Variovorax paradoxus: one gene and its partner. The protein of the gene in region 1 interacts with the protein of each later gene in a pairwise test. Links are inferred from orthologs where the notes say so. Each region holds a gene or a part of one and is shown on either strand. Other genes may lie near its edges.

Region 1 (10,216 bases):
CCAGCGCGGCAGGTGCGGCACCGCGTCGTGCAGCGACTCGAGCACATGGAACGCCTGGCCGGTGATCGCCTCGGGCGGATGCTTGAGATCGGGCACCACCACGACCCGCAGGCCCGCCGCGAGCGCCGACCTGGCGCCGTTCTCGCTGTCCTCGAAGGCGATGCAGTCTGCCGGCGCCACGCCCAGCCGCTCGGCCGCGAGCAGGTAGAGCGCCGGATCGGGCTTGGCGCGCGTCACCTCGTCGCCGCCCGCGAAGGCCGAGAAATGGTGCAGCAGGCCCAGGCTGCCGAGGCAGGCCTCGATCTGCCGGCGCGTGGACGACGAGGCCACGGCGCAGCGGATGCCCCGCTCGCGCAGGGCGCTCAGGAATTCGGCCGCGCCGGGCTTGATGGGAAAGAGCGGCGCGCCATCCGCGCGCTCGAGCTGCAGATACCGGCGCACGTGCTCGATGGCGTGGCGGTAGGCCTCGGGACCGCCCAGCAGCGACGCGAGGATCTGCTCGGACTCCACGGTGGACAGCCCCACGACCTGCAGGTACTGGCTGTGCGAAAGCTCGATGTCGAGCGTGCGGGCGGCCTCGATCCAGGCGGCCATGATGGGGCGCTCCGAATCGATGAGCAGCCCGTCCATGTCAAAAATTGCGGCGGCGAACATGCGAGGCATCCTAATGAAAAAGGGGCCGAACCGGCCCCTTTGGAAGAAACAACCGCTGCATGCGCTGCGGCTTGGCGGCTTCGTCAGTCGCGTGCCAACGCCCGGTTCAGGCCCAGCGCGGCCAGCGTGGCGACAGCGCCCGACAGCAGGTACACGCTCACGTAGGCCAGGCCGAAGTGCGCCGACAGGCCCAGCGCGACCAGCGGTGCGAAGGCGGCGCCGATCAGCCAGGCCACGTCCGCCGTCAGGGCGGCGCCGACGTAGCGGTACTTGGGCGCGAAGTTCGAGGTCACGGCGCCGGCAGCCTGGCCGTACGACAGGCCCAGGATCACGAAGCCCACCAGGATGAAGATGTCCTGGCCGATGCGGCCGCCGTCGAGCAGCGTGGGGGCGAAACCGCTGAATGCGGCAATCACGGCGGCCAGGCCGCCCAGCGTGAAGCGGCGGCCGATGCGGTCGGCCAGCAGGCCCGAGGCCACGATGCCGGCGGCGCCGAGCACGGCACCGACCATCTGCACGACCAGGAATTCGGTCACGGACTGGTCGGAGTACAGCGTGATCCACGACAGCGGGAACACGGTGATCAGGTGGAACAGCGCGTAGCTGGCCAGCGCGGCGAAGGCGCCGATCAGGATGTTCGAGCCCTGCGAGCCGACCAGTTCGGTCACGCTGGTGGGTTCGAGCTCGCGCTCTTCGAGCAGGCGCGAGTATTCGTCGGTGGCCACCAGGCGCAGGCGGGCGAACAGCGCCACCACGTTGATCGCGAAGGCCACGTAGAAGCTGTAGCGCCAGCCCCAGTCGAGGAAGTCTTCCGACGGCAGGCTCGAATACAGGTACGCGAACAGTGCGCTGGCAATGAAGAAGCCGATGGGCGCGCCCAGCTGGCCCAGCATGGCGTACCAGCCGCGACGGTTGGCGGGCGCGTTCAACGCGAGCAGCGAAGGCAGGCCGTCCCACGAACCGCCCAGTGCCAGGCCCTGGCCGAAGCGGAAGACCGACAGCAGCACGATGGCCGTGAAGCCCAGGCTGGCATAGCCCGGCAGGAAGGCGATGCCGGCGGTGGAGGTGCCGAGCACGAAAAGCGCCAGAGTCAGCTTGGCTTCCCGCCCGAAACGTCGCTGGATGGCCATCGAGATGACAGTTCCGAACGGACGCGCGATGAAGGCGAACGAGAAAATCAGGAAAGAGTAGAGAACGCCTTCGAGATGTTGCTCGAACGGGAAGAAAACCGCAGGAAACACCAGCACCGAGGCGATGCCGTAGACGAAAAAGTCGAAATATTCGGAGGCGCGGCCGATGATCACGCCGACCGCGATTTCGCCGGGGGCGATGTGCGAGTGGTCGTCACCCTGCCGGGCACCGGTTTCGGGCGAGTTCGGCAGCGGATGGGCGCCTTGCGGACTGATGCTGGACGTCGTCATTGCTTCTGTAATTCGGGTGTCACCTGGGGAAGTGACACATAGGATCATGGACAGTCTATAGCGTCTCACCGAAACACATTTACCGCCATAGGACAAAACGTCCAATAGGCGAAACCCGTCTTCAGGCGTAGATTGTGGGGTCTTTTTGCGTCGCCCCCGCACCTCTTTTCCCCCGGCATGCACATCCTCAAGAACCTTCGCCGATCGCTCCTGCTGCTTCCCGCCGTCCTCCTGGCGGGCTGCAACACGGTGCTGATGAACCCATCCGGCGACATCGCCCATCAGCAGGGACGACTCATCGTCGTCTCCACCGTGCTGATGCTGATCATCATCATCCCGGTGATCGCCCTGACCATCTTCTTCGCCTGGCGCTACCGCCAGTCGAACAAGGAGGCCACCTACAGCCCCGACTGGGACCACTCCACCCAGCTCGAGCTGGCGATCTGGGCGGCGCCGCTGCTCATCATCATCGCGCTGGGCGCGATCACCTGGATCAGCACCCACGTGCTCGACCCCTACCAGCCGCTGCGCCGCCTCGACGCCCAGCGCCCGATCCCCGCGGACACCAAGCCGCTGGTGGTCGAAGTGGTGGCACTCGACTGGAAGTGGCTGTTCATCTACCCCGAACAGGGCATCGCCACGGTGAACGAGCTGGCCGCCCCGGTGGACCGCCCGATCAGCTTCAAGATCACGGCCTCCTCGGTCATGAACTCCTTCTTCATTCCCGCGCTGGCCGGCCAGATCTACGCCATGCCGGGCATGGAGACCAAGCTGCACGCGGTGATCAACAAGCCGGGCGAGTTCGACGGCTTCTCCGCCAACTACAGCGGTGCCGGCTTCTCGGGCATGCGCTTCAAGTTCCACGGCCTGAGCGACGGCGACTTCGACCAGTGGGTCCAGAAGGTCAAGTCCGGCAAGGACGGCGAACTCACCCGCGAGCTCTACAAGAAGCTCGAGGCCCCCAGCGAGCGCGAGCCCGTGCGCCACTACGCCGCCGTGGATCCCGCCCTGTACGACGCCATCCTGAACCTGTGCGTGGACCGCAACAAGATGTGCATGAAGGAAATGATGGCGATCGACGCCGACGGCGGCATGGGCAAGCCCGGCGCCTTCAACGTCGCCACCAAGCAAGCCTGGCTGACCGACTCCCTCGACTCGCCCAAGCGCAAGTACGTCACCGCGATGTGCACCACCGAAGAATAAGATGTTGCAGAACCTAGACCTGACGAAGCTCGTCTTCGGCCGCCTCACCTGGGAGGCGATTCCCTACCACGAGCCGATCCTGCTCGCGACCTTCGCGGGCGTGGTGCTGGGCGGCATCGCCGTCCTCGGCGCACTGACCTACTTCAAGCTGTGGGGCATGCTGTGGCGCGACTGGATCACCAGCATCGACCACAAGAAGATCGGCATCATGTACATCATCCTGGGCCTGGTGATGCTGCTGCGCGGCTTCGCCGACGCCCTGATGATGCGGGCCCAGCAGGCCATGGCCTTCGGCGACAACGCGGGCTTCCTGCCGCCGCACCACTACGACCAGGTCTTCACCGCCCACGGCGTGATCATGATCTTCTTCGTGGCGATGCCGCTGGTCACGGGCCTCATGAACTTCGTGGTGCCGCTGCAGATCGGCGCGCGCGACGTGGCCTTCCCGTTCCTGAACAACTTCAGCTTCTGGATGACCACCTTCGGCGCCGGCCTGGTGATGGCGTCGCTGTTCGTCGGCGAGTTCGCCAAGACCGGCTGGCTGGCCTACCCGCCGCTGTCGGGCATCCTCTACAGCCCCGACGTGGGGGTCGACTACTACATATGGTCGTTGCAGATAGCGGGGGTGGGCACATTGCTGTCCGGCGTAAACCTGCTGGCGACCATCGTCAAGATGCGCGCACCCGGCATGACCATGATGAAGATGCCCGTCTTCACCTGGACCGCCCTGTGCACCAACGTTCTGATCGTCGCCGCCTTCCCGGTGCTGACCGCCGTGCTGGCCCTGCTGTCGCTCGACCGCTACGCAGGCACCAACTTCTTCACGAACGACATGGGCGGCAACGCCATGATGTACGTGAACCTGATCTGGATCTGGGGCCACCCCGAGGTGTACATCCTGATCCTGCCGGCCTTCGGCATCTTCTCGGAAGTGGTCTCCACGTTCTCCGGCAAGCGCCTGTTCGGCTACGCCTCCATGGTTTACGCCACGGTCGTGATCACCATCCTGTCGTACCTCGTCTGGCTGCACCACTTCTTCACCATGGGCTCCGGCGCCAGCGTGAACTCGTTCTTCGGCATCACGACGATGATCATCTCGATCCCGACAGGGGCGAAGATCTTCAACTGGCTCTTCACCATGTACCGCGGCCGCATCCGTTTCGAGCTGCCCATGATGTGGACCATCGGCTTCATGATCACCTTCGTGATCGGCGGCATGACCGGCGTGCTGCTGGCCGTTCCCCCGGCCGACTTCGTGCTGCACAACAGCCTATTCCTGATCGCCCACTTCCACAACGTGATCATCGGCGGCGTGCTGTTCGGCATGCTGGCGGGCATCACCTACTGGTTCCCGAAGGCCTTCGGCTACAAGCTCGACCCGTTCTGGGGCAAGTGCTCGTTCTGGTTCTGGATCGTCGGCTTCTGGTTCGCCTTCATGCCGCTGTACATCCTGGGCCTGATGGGCGTGACCCGCCGCATGAGCCACTTCCAGGACATGTCGCTGCAGATCTGGTTCCAGGTCGCCGCCTTCGGCGCCGTGCTGATCGCGCTGGGCATCGCCTCGTTCATCATCCAGCTGGTGGTGAGCTTCATCCGCCGCGAATCGCTGCGCGACACCACGGGCGACCCGTGGAACGGCCGCACGCTGGAATGGTCGACCTCGTCGCCCCCGCCGGCCTACAACTTCGCGTTCACGCCGCGCGTGCACGACAACGATGCATGGTCCGACATGAAGGCACGCGGCTACGAGCGTCCGCTGGAAGGCTTCAGCCCGATCCACATGCCCAAGAACACGGCCGCCGGCTTCATCATCGCTGCGCTGGCTGCGGTGTGCGGCTTCGCGCTGATCTGGCAGATGTGGCTCGTGGCAGGCATCGGCTTCGTCGCCATGCTCGCCGCCACGATCATCCATACCTTCAACTACAAGCGCGACTACCACATCCCCACGGAAGAAGTCGTCCGCACCGAAGACGCGCGCACGCGCCTGCTGGCTGCCAATGTCTAATAACACCGCTCTTTCTTCCGCCGCCGTGACCGCGCCAGCGTTCGACGTCTTCAACGTCCGCAACGAAGACCATCATCCGGAGAACGGAACCCTGCTGGGGTTCTGGCTCTACCTGATGAGCGACTGCCTGATCTTCGCCTGCCTGTTCGCGGTGTACGGCGTGCTGGGCCGCAGCTACGCGGCCGGTCCCTCGGGCGCCGACCTGTTCGACCTGCCGCTGGTGGCGATCAACACCTCGCTGCTGCTGCTGTCGTCCATCACGTACGGCTTTGCCATGCTGCAGATGCAGCAGCGCCGCATGGGCGGCGTGCTGGTCTGGCTGGCCATCACCGGCTTGCTGGGCGCGGGCTTCATCGGCCTGGAGCTGTATGAATTCGCGCACCTGATCCACGAAGGCGCCGGCCCGCAACGCAGCGCGTTCCTGTCGTCGTTCTTCGCGCTGGTGGGCACCCACGGCCTGCACGTGACCTTCGGCATCGTCTGGCTCATCGTGCTGATGATCCAGCTGCCCAAGCACGGCTTCACCGCCGCCAACCGCCGCCGCCTGATGTGCCTGTCGATGTTCTGGCACTTTCTGGACGTGGTCTGGATCGGCGTCTTCACCTTCGTGTACCTGATGGGATCGCTGCAATGAGCGCGCATATCGAAACCGCCGGCCATGGCGCACATGGCCACGACAGCCATGACCACCACGACGATGGTCCGGTGAGCCACAGCACCTTCAAGGGCTACATGACCGGCTTCGTGCTGGCCGTGATCCTCACCGCCATTCCGTTCTGGATCGTGATGGCCAAGGTGTTCGACAAGCCGAACACCACCGCCCTCGTCATCCTGGCCTTCGCCGTGGTGCAGATCGTGGTGCACATGATCTATTTCCTGCACATGGACGCCAAGTCCGAAGGCGGCTGGAACATGCTGGCGCTGATCTTCACGCTCGTTGTCGTCGTCATCACGCTGGCCGGTTCACTGTGGGTCATGTACCACATGAACACGAACATGATGCCGCACTCGATGCACGACATGAAGAACATGCCCTGATGGCGCCGGCAGTCCGCCAGCGTTCCACCGCCGCACGGGTGGCGCTGGCGGTCTTCGCCGCCCTCGCCTTCTGCGGCTTCCTCGCGCTCGGCACCTGGCAGGTCGAGCGCAGGGCCTGGAAACTGGATCTCATCGCCCGCGTCGACCAACGCGTGCACGCCCCGGCCGGTACGGCCCCCGGGCGAAACGAATGGCCCACCGTCAACGCGGCCAACGACGAATACCGGCACATCCGCATCGCCGGCACTTTCCTCCACGACAAAGAAACGCTGGTGCAAGCCAGCACCCGGCTCGGCGCCGGCTTCTGGGTGCTGACCCCGCTGAAGGCAGCCGACGGCACCGTGGTGCTGGTCAACCGGGGCTTCGTGCCTCCCGAGGCGCGTGAGCGCTCTGCCCGCACCGCGTCCGAGCCCCAGGGCGAGACCACCGTGGCCGGCTTGCTGCGCCTGACCGAGCCCAAGGGCGGCTTCCTGCGCAAGAACGACCCGGCGGCCGACCGCTGGTTCTCGCGCGACGTGCAGGCCATCGCCACCGCGCGCGGCCTGGCTGACGTGGCACCCTATTTCGTCGACGCCGAGGCCACGCCCGCCGCAGCCACCGCACAGCCCACCGACACCCCCGCGTGGCCCGCCGCCGGCCTGACCGTCATCGCCTTCCCCAACAGCCACCTCGTCTACGCATTGACCTGGTATGGCCTGGCGCTGATGGTGCTGATCGCCGCCTGGTTCGTGCGGCGCAGCGAAAATGCGGGCGATGCCGACGCCCGCCCCGCCCCACAAGATGCCCGCCGCGACTGAGGCCGTCGCGGTCGCGGGGGAGCTTCACGCCCCCCGCGCCGGCGTCGCCAGCCTCGATAACGCCACCGGCCACCAGAACATGCAGCAGCTGATCCAGCTGCGCTGGTTTGCCGTCGTCGGGCAGGTGGTCACCATCCTCGTGGTGCACTACGGCTTCGCCATCCGGCTGCCGCTGGACCACATGCTGCAGGTGCTGACCTGCCTGGCCCTCTTCAACATGGTGAGCCTGCTGCGCGCGCGCAGCCACCGGCGCGTGACCAACGGCGAACTGTTCCTCGCGCTCCTGGTCGACGTGGCCACGCTCACCGCCCAGCTCTACCTGAGCGGCGGCGCCACCAACCCCTTCGTGTTCCTGTTCCTGCTGCAGGTGACGCTGGGCGCGGTGCTGCTGAAGGCCTGGTCGACCTGGACCATCGTGGTCATCACCAGCATCTGCTTCGCGGGGCTGGCGTTGTTCTCGCGCCCGCTCGCGCTGCCGCTGGACCACAACCGGGGCCTGTGGAGCCCCTACATCCAGGGCATGCTGGTGTGCTTCGCGCTGAACGCGGCGCTGCTGGTGATCTTCATCACCCGCATCAGCCGCAACCTGCGCGCCCGCGACGCGCGGCTGGCCGACCTGCGCCAGCGCGCCTCCGAAGAAGAACACATCGTGCGCATGGGCCTGCTGGCCTCGGGCGCGGCGCACGAGCTGGGCACGCCGCTGGCCACGCTGGCCGTGATCCTGGGCGACTGGCGCCGGCTGCCGCATTTCAGCTCCGACCCCGAACTGCTGACAGAAGTGGCCGAGATGGAACTGCAGATCCAGCGCTGCAAGAGCATCGTGAGCGGCATCCTGCTGTCGGCCGGCGAGGCGCGCGGCGAATCGTCCGAAGAGACCACCGTCAGCACCTTCCTGGACGACCTGATCGAAGAGTGGCGCACCACCCGCCCTATCGAGGACTTCGAGTACGACAACCACTTTGGCCGGGACCTGCCCATGGTCTCCGACTCCGCCCTCAAGCAGATGATCTGCAACGTGCTGGACAATGCCCTGGAGGCGTCGCCGCACTGGCTGCGCCTGGAGGCGGCGCACGACGCCGACGCGCTGACGATCACGGTCACGGACGCGGGCCCCGGCTTCCTGCCGGCCATCCTGAAGGAGTTCGGCAAACCCTACCAGTCGAGCAAGGGCCGCCCCGGCGGCGGGCTGGGGCTGTTCCTGGTCGTGAACGTGGCGCGCACCGTGGGCGGCCGGGTCGCCGCGGGCAACCGGCCCGAGGGCGGCGCGATCGTGAAGATCACGCTGCCGCTGGCGGCCATCGTGCTGGAAGAAGAGGAAGACGAGGACGACGACGGCGAACAGGAAGCCGAAGAGACCCTCGACCGCGGGACCACCGAAACACAAACGAGGCCATGACCGGAACCGAAGCTGAGCGCCAGTTGCTGATCGTCGAGGACGACGATGCCTTCGCGCGCACGCTGGGCCGTTCGTTCGAGCGACGCGGCTATGCCGTGACGCATGCGAGCAACCTCGAGGAAGCCGGGGCCTTGCTGGAAACCATGTCGCCCGGCTATGCCGTGGTCGACCTCAAGCTCAACGGCGAGGCCTCGGGCCTGGCCTGCGTGCAGATGCTGCACCGTCACAACGCCAAGATGCTGATCGTGGTGCTGACGGGCTTTGCCAGCATCGCCACGGCGGTGGAGGCCATCAAGCTCGGCGCCTGCCACTACCTGGCCAAGCCGTCGAACACCGACGACATCGAGGCCGCCTTCGGGCGCGCCACGGGCACCACCGAAGTCGAGCTGACCAACCGCTCGACCTCGATCAAGACGCTCGAATGGGAGCGTATCCACGAGACGCTGGCCGAGACCGGCTTCAACATCTCGGAGACCGCGCGCAGGCTCGGCATGCACCGGCGTACGCTGGCACGCAAGCTGGGCAAGCAGCAGGTCAAGTAGTAAGTTAACGACCGGGGCATGCAGGGTGCGGATCTTGCAAGCTCGCCATGACACCCCATCCGCATGAGGTTCCGATGACTTCTCGTTCACAGACGCAGCCCTCGCCCCGCGCTTCGGTGCTGGCGGCCCGCGACCAGACCGCGATGGAAGAGCTCTTCAACGCCCTGAGCCACGGCCTGGGCCTGGCGCTGGCCATCGCGGCCCTGCCCATCCTGGTCTACAGCGCGGCGCAGAAGGGCCAGGCGGCCGGCGTCGTCGGCGCCTGCCTGTTCGCGGGCACGGCCATCGTGCTGTACCTGATCTCCACGCTGTACCACGCGCTGCCGATGGGCCGCGCCAAAGCCTGGTTCAACCGGCTGGACCACGCGGCCATCTACCTCTTCATCGCGGGCAGCTACATGCCCTTCCTGTTCGGCGTGCTGCGCGGGCCGCTGGGCTGGACCCTGTTCGGCGCGATCTGCGCGGCCGCCGCGCTGGGCGTGGGCGCCAAGCTGTTCAACCGGCTGCAGCATCCGCTGTGGTCGACCGGGCTCTATGTGGCGATGGGCTGGATGGCGCTGATGGCGGCCGTGCCGCTGTACGAACGCATGTCGGCGGCAGGCCTCGGTTGGCTAGTGGCCGGCGGCCTGTTCTATACGGCCGGCGCTGTCGTATTCCTGTTCGACAACAAGGTGCGCTACGCCCACTCGGTATGGCACCTTTTCGTGCTGGCCGGCAGCACCTGCCACTTCTTCGCCGTGCTCTGGCACTCGCACGGCTGATCTTCCTGACTCAGTAATGCGGCGGTAGCTCGTGGCGCGGGTTGCTGGCCGCCCCGTCCTGCGACGCGTTCTGGCTCTGCTCCCTGAGCTGCGTGACCTGCAGGATCAGCCGGTCGATCTGCTGCTGTTGTCGGTAGATCGTCATGTTCAGCTGGTCCAGCAGGTCTTCGGCGTAGCTCGACTTGATTTCGAGCTCGGTCACGCGGGGTTCGAGTTCGTTCGGTTGGTTTTCCATGGTGCCGCTATTGGACAGGAAGACCGCCCACGGTTTTGTGACGCCGCGCTTAGCCGCGCCATCCTGTGGCATCGAGTGGCTGCGCAAGCAGAACCCTGATCGCAGTCTTTCTCCCTCCCCTTCCGGGGGAGGGTCGGGGTGGGGGCGAGCGGCAATCGAAAAAG
Region 2 (10,250 bases), 1.9 Mb from region 1 along the record:
CTTCAGGCGGTTCAGCTCCAGCGCCACCGGAAACTGACGGTGCGCCTTGCGGTACCTGGCGGTGATGCAGGAGACGCCCGCGTCCAGCGCGAGCCATACCGGCTCGCTGCCGTTGGCGCCGCGCTCCAGTGCCCACAGCGCGGCGTTGACCAGCGTGGCGCTCAGGATCGCGTGGATCGACGAGAACAGCGGGCGCGTGCCCTGCGCCGGGAACACGGCGTTGGCGTAGATCTGCTCGTACACGCTCGCATCGAGCACGAAGCGCACGCCGGAGCTTTCCTGGATCTCGGCCACGTAGCGGTCGCAGATCGACAGGATCAGGCGCACGTAGGTCGCGCGGTTGAACGAGGGGTAGATCACGTGGTTGTTGCCCAGGCGCGCGATCTGCTCGGGGCGGAAGCGCTCGGCCAGCGCCTTCTTCACGTCGATGACGGAGAGCTTCTTCGTCAGCGCGTGGAAGATGTCGGCGTCGGTGTCGCAGTCTTCGACGCGGCGGGCGGTCTCGGCGTACATCTCGTCGAGGTTGCCCGAGACGAACACCAGCAGCTTGCTGTAGTCGGTTTCCCAGCTCTGCTGCGTGTCGCGGAAGGCGCGCAGGCGCGCGTGCACCTCGGCGGGCTTCCAGGCCATGATCTGCAGCAGGGTCTCGGAGAGCTTGAGGCAGCGCTTCACTTCGCGCGCTTCCCAGGGCGACAGGTGCAGCTTGCGCTTCTTGTCTTCCTTCTTCTTGCCGGCGGCAGTGCCGTCGCGGTCCTGCACGTATTCGGCCTGGGCGAGCGACGATTCGATCTCGCCCAGCATCGACAGCGCGGGCGGCAGGCGGCCGTCGGACAGCAGCGCCCACACGTCCTGGTAGCGCTCGACCTTGGCGTCGTGGCCGTTGCCGTCGACGGTGCGAAAGCGCTGGAACTCGTCGAGCACCAGGATGCCGGGCGTGCCCTCGGCAATGCCCGACTCGGCCAGCATGGCCGAGATGGAGCCGCGGCTGTGATAGCCCGAGCCGTGGCTGAAGCCGTCCATCTGCACTTCGATGAAGCGGTCGTAGAAGCCCAGGTGCTGGGCGAGCCGGCGAACCAGTTGGGTCTTGCCGGTGCCGGTAAGGCCCCAGAGGCAGACCACCACGGGGCGGCTGATGAGCTGCGGCAGCACGTACCAGGCGCGCAGCGAATCGATCACGCGATCGATGATGTCGTCGATGCCGAAGAGCTCGGTCTTGAGCGCTTCGGAAACGGTCTGCAGGTGGCGCGAGCGCTCGGAAAGCTCGGCGTGCAGGGTGGAGCGGATGTCTTTTGGCATGGTGTTTTTCTTCTTGTCGAACAGGTACAGATACGCAAAGCCGGCGGCCGGACGCTCTGGGTGTCGGTTGCGGCGCTCCGGCGTACGGAGCGCACACGCGGCGCGGGCCTCAGGCCGGGCGAGGCAACTTGCCCCTTCCATGCGCAGCGAGCGCATGGCTTGCGCGGCGACGGCGCAAGGTGGTGGGGGCAAGGCGATAGGACATGGACGCGATCGTAGTGGCGGTTTGCAATTGAGTAAAGACTATTTACAGATCGCGTCGCAGCGAAGCCGCGTGCTGTGGATGCCGTGCAACAGCCGCGGTGCGCACCGATAATCTGCGGTTTGCCCGCCGCGCCGGCCCGACGACTGTTTTCCCTTGACGACCACGACACCCCTCCGCATCGAATTTCCCGAATCGCTTCCTGTCTCGGGCAGGCGCGACGAGATCATGGCCGCCATCTCGGCGCACCAGGTCGTGATCGTGTGCGGCGAAACGGGCTCGGGCAAGACCACGCAGCTGCCCAAGATCGCGCTCGCGCTGGGCCGCGGCAAGCTCAACGCCGAACCTGGCAAGGGCCGGCTCATCGGCCACACGCAGCCGCGACGCATTGCCGCCAGCTCGGTGGCCAAGCGCATCGCCGAGGAACTGAAGACGCCGCTGGGCGACGTGGTCGGCTTCAAGGTGCGCTTCCAGGACCGCCTGTCGCGCGATGCCTCGGTCAAGCTGATGACCGACGGCATTCTGCTGGCCGAGACGCAGACCGATCCGCTGCTGAAGGCCTACGACACGCTCATCATCGACGAGGCGCACGAGCGCTCGCTGAACATCGACTTCCTGCTGGGCTACCTGCGCGAGATTCTTCCGCGCCGGCCCGACCTGAAGGTGATCGTCACCTCGGCCACCATCGATGCCGACCGCTTCGCCCAGCATTTCGCCTCCGCCAAGGGGCCGGCGCCGACCATCATGGTGTCGGGCCGCACCTTCCCGGTGGAGCAGCGCTACCGTCCGTTCGAGGAGTCGCGCGAGCACGACCTGAACGACGCCATTGCCGATGCGGTCGACGAGCTCTGGCGCGACCCGCACAACGCGGGCGACATCCTGATCTTCCTGCCCGGCGAGCGCGAGATTCGCGAGGCCGCCGACCACCTGCGCCGCCACGTCAGCCACCAACCGCTGTTCCGCAGTGCCGAGGTGCTGCCGCTTTTCGCTCGCCTGTCGGGCCCGGAGCAGGACCGCATCTTCGAAAGCCACAACGGCCGGCGCATCGTGCTGGCCACCAACGTGGCCGAGACTTCGCTCACGGTGCCGGGCATCCGTTACGTGATCGATACCGGCACGGCGCGTGTCAAGCGCTACAGCTTCCGCAGCAAGGTCGAGCAACTGCTGGTCGAGCCGATCAGCCAGGCCGCGGCCAACCAGCGCGCGGGCCGCTGCGGGCGGGTGGCGAACGGCATCTGCATCCGCCTGTACGACGAAAAAGACTTCGAAGGCCGCCCGCGCTTCACCGATCCGGAAATCCTGCGTTCTTCGCTGGCCGGCGTCATCCTGCGGATGAAGTCGCTGCGCCTGGGCGACGTGGCGCGCTTTCCGTTCCTGGAGGCGCCGTCTCCGCGCGCGATTGCCGACGGCTACCAGCTGCTGAACGAGCTCGGCGCGGTCGACGACGCCAACGAACTCACGCACACCGGCGCCGAGCTGTCCCGGCTGCCGCTCGACCCGCGCGTGGGCCGCATGATTTTGGAAGCACGCGCGCGCGGTGCGCTCGAAGAAGTGCTGATCATCGCCTCGGCCCTCAGCGTGCAGGACGTGCGCGACCGCCCGATGGACGCGCAGCAGCAGGCCGACCAGGCGCATTCGAAATTCGACGACGAGAAGAGCGAATTCAGCGGCTACCTGCGCCTGTGGAAATGGATCGCCGACGCGCGCGGCGGCCACGGCGATACGCACAAGCTCAGCAACCGCCAGTACGAGCAGCTGCTGCGCCAGAACTTCATCAACATCCGCCGTGTGCGCGAATGGCGCGACATCCATTCGCAGCTGCTCACGGTGGTCACCGAGCACAAGTGGCGCATCAACGCCGAGCCCGCGGGCTACGAGCCGCTGCACCTGTCGATGCTCGCCGGCCTGCTGGGCAACGTGGGCTGGAAGCTGGAGGACGACGAGGCGTATCTAGGCGCGCGTGGCATCAAGTTCTACAAGCACCCGGGCGCGCACCTGAAGAAGAAGCCGGGCCGCTGGATCGTGGCGGCCGAGCTGGTCGAGACCACGCGGCTCTTCGGGCGCGGCGTCGCCAACATCGAGCCGCAGTGGCTCGAACAGGTGGCGGGGCATCTGCTGAAGAAGCAACTGCTCGACCCGCACTGGGAGAAGAAGGGCGCGCAGGTCTCGGCGCTGGAGCGCGCGACGCTGTACGGCCTGGTGGTCTACAGCGGCCGGCGCGTCGACTTCACCAAGGTCGATCCGGTCGCGGCGCGCGAGATCTTCATTCGCGAGGCGCTGGTCGGCGGGCAGTGGGAAAGCAAGTTCCCGTTCCTCACGGCCAACCGCAAGCTGGTGCGCGAGGTCGAGGGGCTGGAGCACAAGTCGCGCCGGCAGGACGTGCTGGTCGACGACGAGCTGATCTTCGTCTTCTACGACGCGCAGTTGCCCGCCGACGTGGCGAGCGGCATCACCTTCGAGAACTGGTATCGCCACGCCTCGAGAGAACAGCCGCGCCTGCTGTACCTCACGCGCGACGAGCTGATGCGCCATCAGGCGGCGGGCATCACGACCCAGTCGTTCCCGCCGACGCTGCGGCTCGGCGGTGTCGATTGCGCCGCCAGCTACCTGCATGAGCCGGGCGACGCGAAAGACGGCCTCACGGTCAGCGTTCCGCTGTTCGTGCTCAACCAGGTGAGCGAGGAGCGCTGCGAGTGGCTGGTGACGGGCATGCTGAAGGACAAGATCCAGGCGCTGCTCAAGAGCCTGCCGCAGCGCCCGCGTTCGCGGCTGGTGCCGCTGCCCGAGTCCGCCGGCAAGCTGGCGGAGGAGCTGTCGGTGCCAGAGCTGTTCGGCACCGGCTCGCTGACCGACGTGCTGCTCAAGCGCGTGCGCGACATGACCAGCATCGACGTCAAGCGCGCCGACTTCAAGCTCGACATGCTGCCGCCGCACCTGTTCATGAACCTGCGCGTGATCGACGAGCACGGGCGGCAACTGGGCATGGGGCGCAACCTTGGTGCGCTGAAGGCCGAACTCGGTGCGCAGGCGCGCGGCGCGTTCCAGGCGCTGGCGGGGCTGAACGTGAAAGCGTCGCCGGAGAAGAAGGACGCGGCTTCGTCGGATCAGGGCTCGAAGACGCCCGCGAAGGCTTCCAGCGCGCCCGCGCCCGCGGCGTTGCCGGCCGGCCAGCGCTACACGAGCTGGACTTTCGGCGAGCTGCCCGAGCTGATGGAAGTGCGGCGCGGCTCGCAGTCGCTGATCGGCTTTCCGGCGCTGCGCGACGAGGGCGACGCCGTGACCATCGAGGTGTTCGACGAGCCGGCCGTGGCCGCCGCCAAGCACCGCGCCGGCCTGCGCCGCCTGTTCGCGCTGCAGCTGAAAGACGCGCTCAAGTACCTCGAGAAGAACATCCCCGACCTGCAGAAGATGTCCGTGGCCTACATGCCGCTCGGCACCTCCGAAGAGCTGCGCACGCAGATCATCGACGTGGCGATCGACCGCGCATTCCTGCAGGAGCCGCTGCCGACCGACGAGTTCGCTTTCAAGAAACGGCTGGACGAAGGCCGCGGCCGGCTCACCTTGATCGCGAACGAGGTGGCTCGGCTCGCGTCGACCATCCTCATCGAATACGCCGCCGCCGCGCGCAAGATCAAGGACACGAAGATCCAGCCCGACGCGGTGCAGGACGCCGCGCAGCAACTGCAGCGGCTGGTCGGCAAGCGCTTCATTGCCGATGCGCCGTGGACGCAGCTGCAGCACTTCGCGCGCTACCTCAAGGCCATCGTGCTGCGGCTTGACAAGCTGCGCGCGGACCCGGCGCGCGATGCCGCGAAGCTCGCGGAACTGAAGCCGCAGGACCAGCGCTACTGGCGCCTGGTGGCCGAGCGCAAGGGCGTGGTCGACGACCGCATGCTCGAATTCCGCTGGCTGCTGGAGGAGCTGCGGGTGAGCTTTTTCGCGCAGGAACTGCGCACGCCCCAGCCGGTGAGCGTGAAGCGGCTGGACAAGGCCTGGGCGCAGCTGCAGGCCTGATCGCCAGCGGCGCCCGACGGACGAAAAAAAGCCCGCGGTCGCGGGCTTTTTCAGTTCATGGGCCGCTCGTGCCTATATGCGTCCCATGAGCACGAGGATCACGACGATCAGCACGATCAGGCCGACGCCGCCGCTGGGACCATAGCCCCAGGACCGGCTATAGCCCCAGCTCGGCAGCGCGCCTATCAGTACCAGGATCAGAACGATCAGCAGAATGAACGAGAGCGACATGTTTTCTCCAGGGCGTTGTTGTGATGAGCTTTGATGCTCGCCCTGGCGTGTCGCGCGGATCGCCGGATAGCAGCCTCTTCGGCGGTCATCCAAAGTCCTACCGCCGGTGTCGGCGCCTTGCCGGTTTGCCGTCAGAGGCGCGCGAGTCGCTCCAGCGCGGCGAGCAGCGTTTCGTCCTTCTTGGCGAAGCAGAAGCGCACCACCCGCTGATCGAAGCCGTTGCCGTAGAAGGCCGACAGCGGAATCGCCGCCACGCCGATCTCGCTGGTGAGCCAGAGGCAGAAATCGGCTTCCGACAGGTCGCTCACCGCCGAGATGTCGACGCACTGGAAGTAGCTGCCTTCGCTGCGCAGCAGCTTGAAGCGCGTCTTCTCGGCCAGGCCGGCGGCGAACAGGTCGCGCTTGCGCTGGTAGAAAGCCGGCAGTTCCAGGTAGGGCGCGGGCTCGGCCATGTAGCGCGCGAGCGCGTGCTGCATCGGCGTGTTCACGGTGAACACGTTGAACTGGTGCACCTTGCGGAACTCGGCCATCAGCGGCGCCGGCGCGGCCACGAAACCGACCTTCCAGCCGGTGACGTGATAAGTCTTGCCGAAGCTGCTGACGATGAAGCTGCGCGCCGCCAGGCCCGGGAAGCGCGCCACGCTCTCGTGCCGCGCCTGGTCGAACACCATGTGCTCGTAGACCTCGTCGCTGATCACGAACACGTCGGTTGGGGCGAGCAGTTCCTCGAGCTTGCGCATCTCGGCCTCGGTCCAGACCGTGGCGCTCGGGTTGTGCGGCGTGTTGATGATGATGGCGCGCGTGCGCGGCGTGAGCGCGGCGGCGATCTTGTCGAAGTCGGGGCGGAAGGTGCCGGGCACGAGCGGCACGCGCACCACGCTGCCGCCGGCCAGCTCGATGTTGGGCACGTAGCTGTCGTAGCAGGGCTCCAGCACGATCACTTCGTCGCCCGGGCGCACCACGGCGAGGATGGCCGTGATGATGGCCTGCGTGGCGCCGGCGGTGACGGTGATTTCAGTGGCCGCGCTGTAGCCGTGACCGTACAGCGCCGAGATCTTGGCGGCGATGGCCTCGCGCAGCGCCGGAATGCCCGGCATCGGCGGGTACTGGTTGTGGCCCGCGGCCATGGCCGCCGTCACGTCTTCGAGCAGTTTCGGGTCGCAGTTGAAGTCCGGAAAGCCCTGGCCCAGGTTGACCGCGTTCTTCTCTGCCGCCAGGGTCGACATGACCGTGAAGATGGTGGTGCCGACGGAGGGCAGCTTGGTGCCCACTTCGGGCGTGCGTGGGGCGTGAACTGTGCTCATAGCTCGTAGTCTTGTTGGTGGCCGCTCAGGGCCTTGGCGATCAGGTTGCGGTCTAGGCGGTCGGAGAGCAGCTCGGCGAACTTGAAGACGAAGTTGCGCAGGTAGGCGCTGCGCTTGAAGGCGACGCGGGCGATATTCTGGCCGAACACATGGCCCATGGGGCGCACCACGAGGTCGGCGTTCGACTCGTCGCGCACCGCCATCTCGGCCACGATGCCCACACCCAGGCCGAGGCGCACGTAGGTCTTGATCACGTCGGAGTCGATGGCTTCCAGCGCGATGCGCGGCGTGAGCTTCTTCTGCGCGAAGGCATGGTCGATGCGCGTGCGGCCGGTGAACGACGGGTGGTACGTGATGATCGGCTCGCTCGCCAGGTCTTCGAGCGAAATGCGCTCCTTGGCGGCCAGCGGATGGTCCTTGGGCAGCACCAGCACGTGCTGCCATTCGTAGCAGGGCAGGGTGACCAGCTCGGCGTAGCCGTCGAGCGATTCGGTGGCGATGCCGATTTCGGCGATTTCGTCGATCACCATGCGCGCCACCTGGTCGGGCGAGCCTTGGTGCAGGCTCACGTTGACCTTGGGGTAGGCCTCGCGCAGGTTGGCCACGGGCACCGGCAGCACGTAGCGCGCCTGGGTGTGGGTGGTGGCGATCGAAAGGGTGCCGCTGTCCTGCGCGCTGAACTGCTCGCCGATGCGCTTGAGGTTGCCCACCTCTCGCATGATGAGTTCGATGCTGGCAATGACATGCTGGCCCGGCTCGGTAACGCGCTTGAGCCGCTTGCCGTGGCGCGCGAAGATTTCAACGCCCAGTTCTTCCTCGAGCTCGATGATCGCCTTGGAAACACCAGGCTGCGAGGTATGGAGTGCCTTGGCCGCCTCGGTGAGGTTCAGGTTGCGCCGCACGGCTTCCTGAACAAACTTGAACTGATGCAGATTCATATCAAATTCCGTCTTATTGCGGAATTCATTATGCCTTCGGAATCTATCGAAATTGCCGGATCTTCAGTTTTTGATTGCAATTTTGGCCAGCAGGTCGACCAGTTCGGGCTCCTCGCCCACGATCCGGGCCAGCGAGATGTCGATGGCCGGCCAGCGCTGGCGCAGCGCGTCGACCTGTTGCGGCAGGTCTTCGCGGGCGTGTTTGCCCATGCCGAGGAAAAGCGGAACCAGCCGGACGGCGGTGGCACCGGCGGTGACCAGGGCCGCGACCGCCGTGGGAAGGTCGGGCGCGGCCAGTTCCATGTACGCGCAGGCCACGAGCGCGTCGGGTGCGCGGCTGGTTACGCGCGCGGCCACGGCTTCGATGGGTTCGCGCCAGCGCTCGTCTCGCGAGCCGTGCGCCAGCAGGACGATGCCCTGGATCTGCCTGCCCCGGGTTGGCGCCGTCATCGTCTCAGGACCAGCCAACTGAAGGCCGTCAACGACATCACCGAGTAGATCAGCCCCGGCGCCGCGGCCGTGAGCCATGGCGACCAGTTGCCGAGGTTGCCGAGGTAGCCGAACACGTTGTTCAGCAGGAAGAAGCTGATGCCGATCATCACGCCGCCGAACACATAGGTCGTGATGCCGGCCTGGCGGAAGTGCAGGTAGGCGAAGGGCAGGGCGAGAACCACCATCACCAGGCACGACAGCGGATAGAACACCTTGCGCCAGAACTCGATCTCGTAGCGCTGGGCGGTCTGGCCGTTGGCGTCGAGGTGGCGGATGTAGTCGAACAGGTCGATCGTGCTCATGCGGTCGGGGCGCAGCAGGGCCACCGACACCATCTCGGCGGTCAGCGAGGTCGGCCAGTTCAGCTCGGGAATCTTGGTGCTGACGATGTGCGCCCGGTCGGCGGCGCCTTGCGTGTCGTAGTGCTGCTGGTCGACGTCGGTCAGTATCCAGTGGCCGTCGCCGCCGATGCGGGCCGAGGCCGCGAGCGTCTGCGTCTTGATGTAGCCCTTGTCGTCGAACTCGAAGATGCGGGGGCTCTTGAGCGCGCCGCCGCGGTCGATGGCCAGCACATTCACCGCATACGAGACGTCGCCGCGCTTTTCCTTGAGCCAGGCGCCGGTGTTGCCCGCCAGGGAATAGGTGCCCTGGTAGCGCGCCTTGAGCAACTGGCCGGTGCGCTCCGAGGTGGGCGCCACGTAGTCGCCGATCGCGAAGGTCAGCACGACGAAGCTCAGGCCCAGCAGCAGCAGGGTGCGCAGCGCGCGCCACGGTCCCAGGCCGCTGGTGCGCAGGATGGTGTATTCGGAGCTTTGCGCGAGCCGCGCCATCACGAAGATGGAGCCGATCAGCACGGTGATCGGCAGCAGTTCGTACAGGTGGCTCGGAATCAGCAGGGCCACGTAGATCAGCGCCTGCATGGGCCCGTAGTTGAGGCTGTCCGGCTTGCCGATGGACTGCAGCTCGTCGACGAAGTCGAAGAAGAAAAAGAGGCTCAGGAAGCCGAGCGTCACGAACGCGACGGACTTCAGCACCTCCACGTAGATCAGGCGTCTTATCGTTTTCACGTGGTGGGTTCGATCTTGGCAATGGTCGGCGCGGCGGCGCGGACTTTTCTGGCGCGGCGGCCCCAGTTGTTCTGGCGCGCGGTCAGCCACGCGAGGTTGATCGCGAGCACGCCGCCGTGCAGCAGCAGCATGAAGCCGCCCATGCTGAAGCGGCCCGAGCTGATCCAGCTCTGGCCCAGGTTGAGCATGTTGTAGTAGACGACGAAGGCGAACAGCGCCAGCAGCAGGTTGCCGCTGCGGCCGACGCGGGGGTTGGCGCTGGAGACGTTCAGCGCCAGCAGCACGAAGTTGACGGCGGTCAGCAGCATGCCGATGCGCCAGGCCAGCTCGCCCCGGCTCATGTCGCTCGGGTCGGTCAGCAGCGAAAGCGTGGTGCGTGCGCGCGACGGCGTGGCGTCGTTCGTGAGGCCGTCGCTGCCGCCGGCGCGGGTGCCGTAGGTCTTGAATTCGCTGATCTTCAGGCCGGTGTTGGCCATCGGCTGCTCCAGCCGCTGGCCGTTGTTGAGCAGCAGGTAGCGGGAGTCGCCGATGTTCTCGATGCTGCCGCTGCGCGCCGAGGTGGTGATCTGCATGTTGCGCTCGACCGACCAGATGAAGACGTTGGTGGCCTTGGAGTTGTCAGGCGTCTCCTTGTCGATGAAGAACACCCGCACGCGGCCCGCGGATTCGCGGAATTCGCCGGGCGCCACGCGCTCGATGTCGCTGC

The links.
Region 2: the proteins of cyoB (region 1) and L3V85_RS17740 interact in binary tests that used the Escherichia coli proteins (3 or more experiments, as listed by UniProt). The link is inferred for Variovorax paradoxus from one-to-one orthologs.

What each region holds. Positions count from the first base shown.
Region 1 is NZ_CP091716.1:5,730,338-5,740,553, forward strand. The notes cover bases 2,817-5,781. They hold cyoB (cytochrome o ubiquinol oxidase subunit I), read left to right. Parts: upstream 2,817-3,279; coding sequence 3,280-5,283; downstream 5,284-5,781. Other genes in these bases: cyoA (ubiquinol oxidase subunit II), read left to right, coding at 2,817-3,278; cyoC (cytochrome o ubiquinol oxidase subunit III), read left to right, coding at 5,276-5,781. In the rest of the region: L3V85_RS26580 (HAD family hydrolase), read right to left, coding at 1-654; L3V85_RS26585 (MFS transporter), read right to left, coding at 738-2,075; more of cyoA, read left to right, coding at 2,253-2,816; more of cyoC, read left to right, coding at 5,782-5,917; cyoD (cytochrome o ubiquinol oxidase subunit IV), read left to right, coding at 5,914-6,321; L3V85_RS26610 (SURF1 family protein), read left to right, coding at 6,321-7,118; L3V85_RS26615 (ATP-binding protein), read left to right, coding at 7,102-8,514; L3V85_RS26620 (response regulator transcription factor), read left to right, coding at 8,511-9,056; PAQR family membrane homeostasis protein TrhA, read left to right, coding at 9,131-9,817; L3V85_RS26630 (SlyX family protein), read right to left, coding at 9,828-10,052. UniProt on the Escherichia coli protein: Cytochrome bo(3) ubiquinol oxidase is the terminal enzyme in the aerobic respiratory chain of E.coli that predominates when cells are grown at high aeration.
Region 2 is NZ_CP091716.1:3,807,392-3,817,641, forward strand. What follows is about bases 4,962-7,960. They hold L3V85_RS17740 (pyridoxal phosphate-dependent aminotransferase), read right to left. Parts: upstream 7,048-7,960; coding sequence 5,875-7,047; downstream 4,962-5,874. Other genes in these bases: hrpA (ATP-dependent RNA helicase HrpA), read left to right, coding at 4,962-5,512; L3V85_RS17735 (DUF3309 family protein), read right to left, coding at 5,585-5,743; L3V85_RS17745 (CysB family HTH-type transcriptional regulator), read right to left, coding at 7,044-7,960. In the rest of the region: L3V85_RS17725 (AAA family ATPase), read right to left, coding at 1-1,296; more of hrpA, read left to right, coding at 1,727-4,961; more of L3V85_RS17745, read right to left, coding at 7,961-7,985; L3V85_RS17750 (sirohydrochlorin chelatase), read right to left, coding at 8,049-8,435; LPS export ABC transporter permease LptG, read right to left, coding at 8,432-9,544; LPS export ABC transporter permease LptF, read right to left, coding at 9,541-10,250. UniProt on the Escherichia coli protein: Shows aminotransferase activity with methionine and histidine as substrates, and to a lesser extent also with phenylalanine.